2 regions of the Geobacillus sp. E263 genome follow, and region 2 is predicted to be linked to the other one. Evidence: a T-box and tRNA genes for the amino acid it is inferred to sense, from the RefSeq annotation. Region 2 holds a T-box; the other holds one or more tRNA genes.
The links. The T-box of region 2 lies ahead of ileS (isoleucine--tRNA ligase). A T-box ahead of a tRNA ligase gene usually reads a tRNA of that ligase, here a tRNA-Ile.
Positions count from the first base shown of each region.

Region 1: it encodes a tRNA-Ile, which carries the amino acid that the T-box ahead of ileS (isoleucine--tRNA ligase) is inferred to sense. The anticodon was not compared.

Region 1 covers NZ_CP041632.1:2,894,659-2,898,032, forward strand. Annotated here, with positions in the region: tRNA gene FNL97_RS14835 (tRNA-Glu) at 246-317, opposite strand; tRNA gene FNL97_RS14840 (tRNA-Ser) at 326-418, opposite strand; tRNA gene FNL97_RS14845 (tRNA-Asn) at 422-496, opposite strand; tRNA gene FNL97_RS14850 (tRNA-Ile) at 696-772, opposite strand; tRNA gene FNL97_RS14855 (tRNA-Gly) at 777-847, opposite strand; tRNA gene FNL97_RS14860 (tRNA-His) at 854-929, opposite strand; tRNA gene FNL97_RS14865 (tRNA-Thr) at 940-1,012, opposite strand; tRNA gene FNL97_RS14870 (tRNA-Phe) at 1,176-1,251, opposite strand; tRNA gene FNL97_RS14875 (tRNA-Asp) at 1,392-1,467, opposite strand; tRNA gene FNL97_RS14880 (tRNA-Met) at 1,473-1,549, opposite strand; tRNA gene FNL97_RS14885 (tRNA-Ser) at 1,738-1,830, opposite strand; tRNA gene FNL97_RS14890 (tRNA-Ile) at 1,847-1,923, opposite strand; tRNA gene FNL97_RS14895 (tRNA-Met) at 1,931-2,004, opposite strand; tRNA gene FNL97_RS14900 (tRNA-Ala) at 2,022-2,097, opposite strand; tRNA gene FNL97_RS14905 (tRNA-Pro) at 2,110-2,183, opposite strand; tRNA gene FNL97_RS14910 (tRNA-Arg) at 2,211-2,284, opposite strand; tRNA gene FNL97_RS14915 (tRNA-Leu) at 2,288-2,373, opposite strand; tRNA gene FNL97_RS14920 (tRNA-Gly) at 2,382-2,456, opposite strand; tRNA gene FNL97_RS14925 (tRNA-Leu) at 2,469-2,550, opposite strand; tRNA gene FNL97_RS14930 (tRNA-Lys) at 2,556-2,628, opposite strand; tRNA gene FNL97_RS14935 (tRNA-Thr) at 2,924-2,996, opposite strand; tRNA gene FNL97_RS14940 (tRNA-Val) at 3,158-3,233, opposite strand; rRNA gene rrf (5S ribosomal RNA) at 3,243-3,359, opposite strand.
Region 2 covers NZ_CP041632.1:2,368,066-2,371,439, reverse strand. Annotated here, with positions in the region: gene FNL97_RS12105 (YlmH family RNA-binding protein) at 1-599, shown strand, start outside; gene FNL97_RS12100 (DivIVA domain-containing protein) at 674-1,186, shown strand; T-box leader at 1,233-1,450, shown strand; gene ileS (isoleucine--tRNA ligase) at 1,556-3,374, shown strand, end outside.

The DNA.
Region 1 (3,374 bases), 530 kb from region 2:
TGTTTAATGCGTTGGGACAACTCGAAGCAAATTCGATGATGCATTGCTCGTGACTGAGGTTTTACCACTAAACTACACCCGCGTATACATTCTCCGAATACAAAACCGCATTGATCATGAACAACATTAAGTTAACGGTATTGATTATAACAGAGGATGTATTAGATTGCAACTATAAAACGAAAAAATTCGACAAATTTCGTTTTATGGAAAAAACAAAAGCACCAGCGTAACTGGTGCTTTTATGACCCGTACGGGATTCGAACCCGTGTTACCGCCGTGAAAGGGCGGTGTCTTAACCACTTGACCAACGGGCCACATTGAATGGCGGAGAAGGCGGGATTTGAACCCGCGCGCCGCAAAATTGCGACCTAACGGTTTAGCAAACCGTCCCCTTCAGCCACTTGGGTACTTCTCCGTATGGCTCCGCAAGTAGGATTCGAACCTACGACCTACCGGTTAACAGCCGGTTGCTCTACCGCTGAGCTATTGCGGAATAAAGAAACATGTAGCTATTTTTTTACAGAACATGCATTCAAAATTTCACTCTGCCTCTTCCTCTACTAGCGAACTCAAAGGTGTTGGATGTGTCGAGGCAACTCGTAGCAAATTCATAGAAGTATCGCTCGTCGCTGAGCCATTGCAGAACAAGCATGCTCCAAAGCAGATAAAATTCTTAAGTCTATTAATTATAATGGTGGGCCTAAGTGGACTTGAACCACCGACCTCACGCTTATCAGGCGTGCGCTCTAACCAGCTGAGCTATAGGCCCAAGAAGCGGGTGATGGGAATCGAACCCACGACATCAGCTTGGAAGGCTGAGGTTTTACCACTAAACTACACCCGCATAACATGGGGCGACTAGTGGGAATCGAACCCACGCATGCCAGAGCCACAATCTGGTGCGTTAACCACTTCGCCATAGTCGCCACAATCTGATGCCGGCTGCAGGACTTGAACCCGCAACCTACTGATTACAAGTCAGTTGCTCTACCAATTGAGCTAAGCCGGCATATGAAATTTGTCTAAATTATTTTCATTGCCTCTTCCTCTACTAGCGAACTCAAAGATGATGGATGCGTCGAGGCAACTCGGAGCGAGTTCATGGAAGCTTAGGCTCGTTGCTCCCCAATTGAGCTAAGCCGGCACATCAGACAGAAAAACTTAAGAGTGAGTGGTGGCTCGGGACGGAATCGAACCGCCGACACAAGGATTTTCAGTCCTTTGCTCTACCGACTGAGCTACCGAGCCATTTTATTATCTTAATATTCTGTGTTGTCTTGTCCTTTCCTCTTCTAGATTATTCAGCAATGTTAGATGCGTCAGGACAACTCGCAGCATATTCATGGAAGTATCATTCATCGTTACCGATCTATATACTTAGTTCATTGTGGCGGTCCCGACGGGACTCGAACCCGCGATCTCCTGCGTGACAGGCAGGCATGTTAACCACTACACTACGGGACCAATATTGGTTGCGGGGGCAGGATTTGAACCTGCGACCTTCGGGTTATGAGCCCGACGAGCTACCGGACTGCTCCACCCCGCGATGATAGAAAGTAATGATTGAATTACGAATAAATAATTTAGAAAGGTTTAATTCAAATCTTTGCCTCTTCCTCTGCCCGCGAATTCAAAGATGTCAAATGCGTCGAGGCAACTCGTAGCTTATTCGATGGAGCTTAAGCTCGTTGCTCCACCCCGCGGCGATATACTATAGTAACGAGTAACGATGTATGGCGGAGGAGGAGGGATTCGAACCCCCGCGCGCCTTGCGGCGCCTCTCGGTTTTCAAGACCGACCCCTTCAGCCAGACTTGGGTACTCCTCCATCATATTAAAGAACATGGTGGACCTTGTAGGATTCGAACCTACGACCGGACGGTTATGAGCCGTCTGCTCTAACCAGCTGAGCTAAAGGTCCATTTCAATGGCGGCGGAGGGGATCGAACCCCCGACCTCACGGGTATGAACCGTACGCTCTAGCCAGCTGAGCTACGCCGCCAAATTCTTTATTATTACTGGTGGAGCCTATCGGGATCGAACCGATGACCTCCTGCGTGCAAAGCAGGCGCTCTCCCAGCTGAGCTAAGGCCCCATATTTTCTAAATCGGGAAGACAGGATTCGAACCTGCGACCCCATGGTCCCAAACCATGTGCTCTACCAAGCTGAGCTACTTCCCGCTTCCTACATATTCATTAAAAGATTAACGCGCTCGAGAGGATTCGAACCCCTAACCTTCTGATCCGTAGTCAGATGCTCTATCCAATTGAGCTACGAGCGCATATGCCGAGGGCCGGACTCGAACCGGCACGGTAGTTACCTACCCCAGGATTTTAAGTCCTGTGCGTCTGCCAATTCCGCCACCCCGGCGGCATTAATGGAGCGGAAGACGGGGTTCGAACCCGCGACCCCCACCTTGGCAAGGTGGTGTTCTACCACTGAACTACTTCCGCACGCTTATAAGATGCGGGTGGAGGGACTTGAACCCCCACGCCGTAAGGCGCCAGATCCTAAGTCTGGTGCGTCTGCCAATTCCGCCACACCCGCAAAAGTGAGCCATGGAGGATTCGAACCTCCGACCCTCTGATTAAAAGTCAGATGCTCTACCTACTGAGCTAATGGCTCATGTAGTTAAAGGGAGACACTCGTTGTTTTTTCGATGCCTCTTCCTCTGCCAGCGAACCCAACGATGTTAGATGCGTCGAGGCAACTCGTAGCGGATTCATAGGAGCTTAGGCTAGTTGCTCTACCTACTGAGCTAATGGCTCGTGTGGTAAATAAAGACACTCGTTGTTTCTCGTTGCCTCTTCCTCTACTAGTGAATTCAAAGAAGCAGGATTCGTCGAGGCAACTCGTAGCGGATTCATAGGAGCTTAGGCTTGTTGCTCCCCTACTGAGCTAATGGCTCATACTATTACAGTGCCGGCTGCAGGACTTGAACCCGCAACCTACTGATTACAAGTCAGTTGCTCTACCAATTGAGCTAAGCCGGCATAAGAAAGAAGTATTGACATATACGTTTAATTTTTTGTGTCCCTTCCTCTTCTCGCTTATTCAGCGAAGTGATATGCGTCGGGACAACTCGCAGTGAATTCACGGAAGCTTAGGCTCGTCTCTACCAATTGAGCTAAGCCGGCATAAATATGTATTATCATGGTGGAGGATGACGGGATCGAACCGCCGACCCCTTGCTTGTAAGGCAAGTGCTCTCCCAGCTGAGCTAATCCTCCGTATGAATTGCCTAGCGACGACCTACTCTTGCAGGGGCGCTGGCCCCAACTACCATCGGCGCTGGAGAGCTTAACTTCCGTGTTCGGGATGGGAACGGGTGTTTCCTCTCCGCTATTGTCACTAGGCAAGTAATGGACAAG
Region 2 (3,374 bases):
TTTTTGGCGGCGCCCCGTTTGTGGAGCGCAAAAGAGCGCTATTGTTCCCGCCATATTTTCAGCCCACGGATGAAGATTATGAAATTGCTTTGTTTGAGGTCCATTATCCGAGCAAATTTATCAGCCTAGAGCATCGCCAAGTGCTAGGGGCGCTCATGTCGCTTGGGTTGAGGCGCGGAAAATTTGGTGATATTTTAATGAAGGAGGAACGGGTTCAATTTTTGGCGGCCAACGAAGTGGCGGACTATATCCGCCTACATTTGCACGCAATCGGAAAAGCAAATGTTTCGGTAGAAAAAAGACCGTTGACAGAGATTATCACGTTAGAAGAAAAGTGGCAAGATACGACCATTACCGCTTCATCATTAAGGCTGGATGCAATATTATCACAAGCATTTCATGTATCACGGCAAAAAATTCAGTCATTCATTGAAAATGGATTTGTAAAAGTAAATTGGAAAATCGTTGAACAAGCACATTTTGAATGCCAACAAGGAGACATTCTTTCCGCGCGCGGATTTGGCCGCTGTAAAATTATATCCATTGAAGGAAAAACAAAAAAAGAAAAGTGGCGCATTCGAATCGGAATACAAAAATAATCGAATGGTTGCAGGAATTGATAGAAAAATGTCGAATGATAAGGAAAAGGAATTTCGAGACGGAGGTGGCCATTGTGCCTTTAACGCCATTAGATATTCATAATAAAGAGTTTAGCCGGGGTTTTCGCGGCTATGATGAAGATGAAGTAAATGAATTTCTTGATCAAGTCATTAAAGATTATGAAATGGTGATTCGCGAAAAAAAGCAACTTGAGGAAAAAGTGGCGGAATTGACAGAAAAACTAAATTACTTTACTAATATTGAAGAAACATTAAACAAATCGATTTTAGTTGCCCAGGAAACAGCGGAAGAAGTAAAGCGAAACGCGGAGAAAGAAGCGAAACTAATCATTAAAGAAGCGGAAAAAAATGCGGAGCGCATCATCAGCGAAGCGCTTGCGAAATCGCGGAAAATCTCTCTTGAAATTGAAGAACTAAAGCGGCAATCGAAAGTATTTCGCATGCGTTTTCGCATGCTCATTGAAGCACAGCTAGAAATGTTGAATAATCGCGATTGGGATGATTTAATGGAATATGAAGTGCCAGAATTAGAAACAAAGGAGAAGGAAGAACTCTCCCAATCTTGACGACCATTGATTTTTTCGCATATAATATCGAATAAAATGAACATAGGCGTTAACGATGAAAGGGACAGTAGCTCTTTCAACGCTTATTTCAGCGAGCTGGGGATGGTGGAAGCCTGGCATAAGCGAAAGAGTGAAGATCACCCTGGAGTTCCATGCTGAACGGAAAAGTAGGCAGTGGCGTGTCATTCACGTTACGAATGCAAAGTGGGCTATGGCATACATAGCCAATAAGGGTGGTACCGCGAGACCGTTCTCGTCCCTTTTTGGGAGAGAGCGGTTTTTTACGTTTCTACTGTCTTTCCAACTTGATCAGCTGCTTATCTATTTCGCTCATTTATACATGAAATAATAAGGATAGGAGGAATGAACATGGATTACAAAGAAACGCTGTTAATGCCACAAACGGAATTTCCGATGCGCGGAAACTTACCGAAGCGTGAACCGGAAATCCAGAAAAAATGGGAAGAAATGGACATTTATCGAAAAGTGCAAGAACGGACAAAAGGACGCCCGTTGTTTGTTCTGCATGACGGGCCGCCGTACGCGAACGGCGATATTCATATGGGACACGCTTTAAATAAAATTTTAAAAGATATTATCGTCCGCTATAAATCGATGAGCGGCTATTGCGCGCCATACGTTCCTGGATGGGATACACATGGACTTCCGATTGAAACAGCGCTCACGAAAAAGGGAGTTGACCGAAAATCGATGAGCGTTGCGGAATTTCGCAAGCTTTGTGAACAATATGCGTATGAACAAATTAATAATCAGCGCGAGCAATTTAAGCGTCTTGGCGTGCGCGGCGATTGGGAAAATCCATATATTACGTTGAAACCGGAATATGAAGCACAACAAATTAAAGTGTTTGGCGAGATGGCGAAAAAAGGACTTATTTATAAAGGCCTAAAGCCGGTATATTGGTCTCCATCAAGCGAATCGGCGTTGGCGGAAGCGGAAATTGAGTATAAAGACAAACGTTCCCCTTCCATTTATGTTGCATTCCCAGTGAAAGATGGAAAAGGAGTGCTTGACGGGGATGAAAAAATCGTCATTTGGACAACAACGCCTTGGACGATTCCAGCAAACTTAGCGATTGCCGTCCATCCAGACCTTGATTATCAAGTGGTGGAAACAAACGGTGCAAAATATGTCGTTGCTGCTGCGTTATTAGAATCTGTTGCGAAAGAAATCGGCTGGGACGAAGTAACGGTTGTGAAAACGATCAAAGGAAAAGACTTAGAATATGTCGTGGCAAAACATCCGTTTTATGACCGCGATTCTTTAGTCATTTGCGGTGAACATGTTACGACAGACGCCGGAACAGGATGCGTTCATACCGCGCCTGGACATGGGGAAGATGACTTTATTGTCGGGCAAAAATACGGCTTGGATGTGCTATGTCCAGTCGATGAGCGCGGCTATATGACAAGCGAAGCGCCAGGCTTTGAAGGACTGTTTTACGATGAAGCAAACAAAGCGATTACGCAAAAATTAGAAGAAGTCGGGGCGCTTTTAAAACTCAGTTTCATCACTCACTCGTATCCGCACGACTGGCGTACGAAAAAGCCGACGATTTTCCGTGCTACGACACAATGGTTTGCATCCATCGATAAAATTCGCGGTGAACTGCTTCAGGCCATTAAAGAAACAAAATGGATTCCGGAATGGGGCGAAATCCGCATCCATAATATGATTCGCGACCGCGGCGATTGGTGCATTTCTCGTCAACGTGCATGGGGGGTACCGATTCCAGTCTTTTACGGGGAAAACGGTGAACCAATTATTACGGACGAAACGATTGAACATGTATCTAACTTGTTCCGTCAATATGGTTCGAACGTTTGGTTTGAGCGTGAGGCGAAAGATTTATTACCGGAAGGATTTACTCATCCATCAAGCCCGAACGGTATCTTTACGAAAGAAACAGACATTATGGATGTATGGTTTGATTCCGGTTCTTCCCATCAGGCAGTGCTTGTAGAACGTGATGATTTACAACGCCCGGCAGATTTATATTTAGAAGGTTCCGACCAATATCGCGGCTGGTTTAACTCTTCGCTTTCGACTGCCGTCGCTGTTACCGGTAAAGCACCGTATAAAGCTGTATTAAGCCACGGATTTGTTCTCGATGGAGAAGGACGGAAAATGAGCAAATCGCTTGGCAATGTCGTTGTGCCGGCGAAAG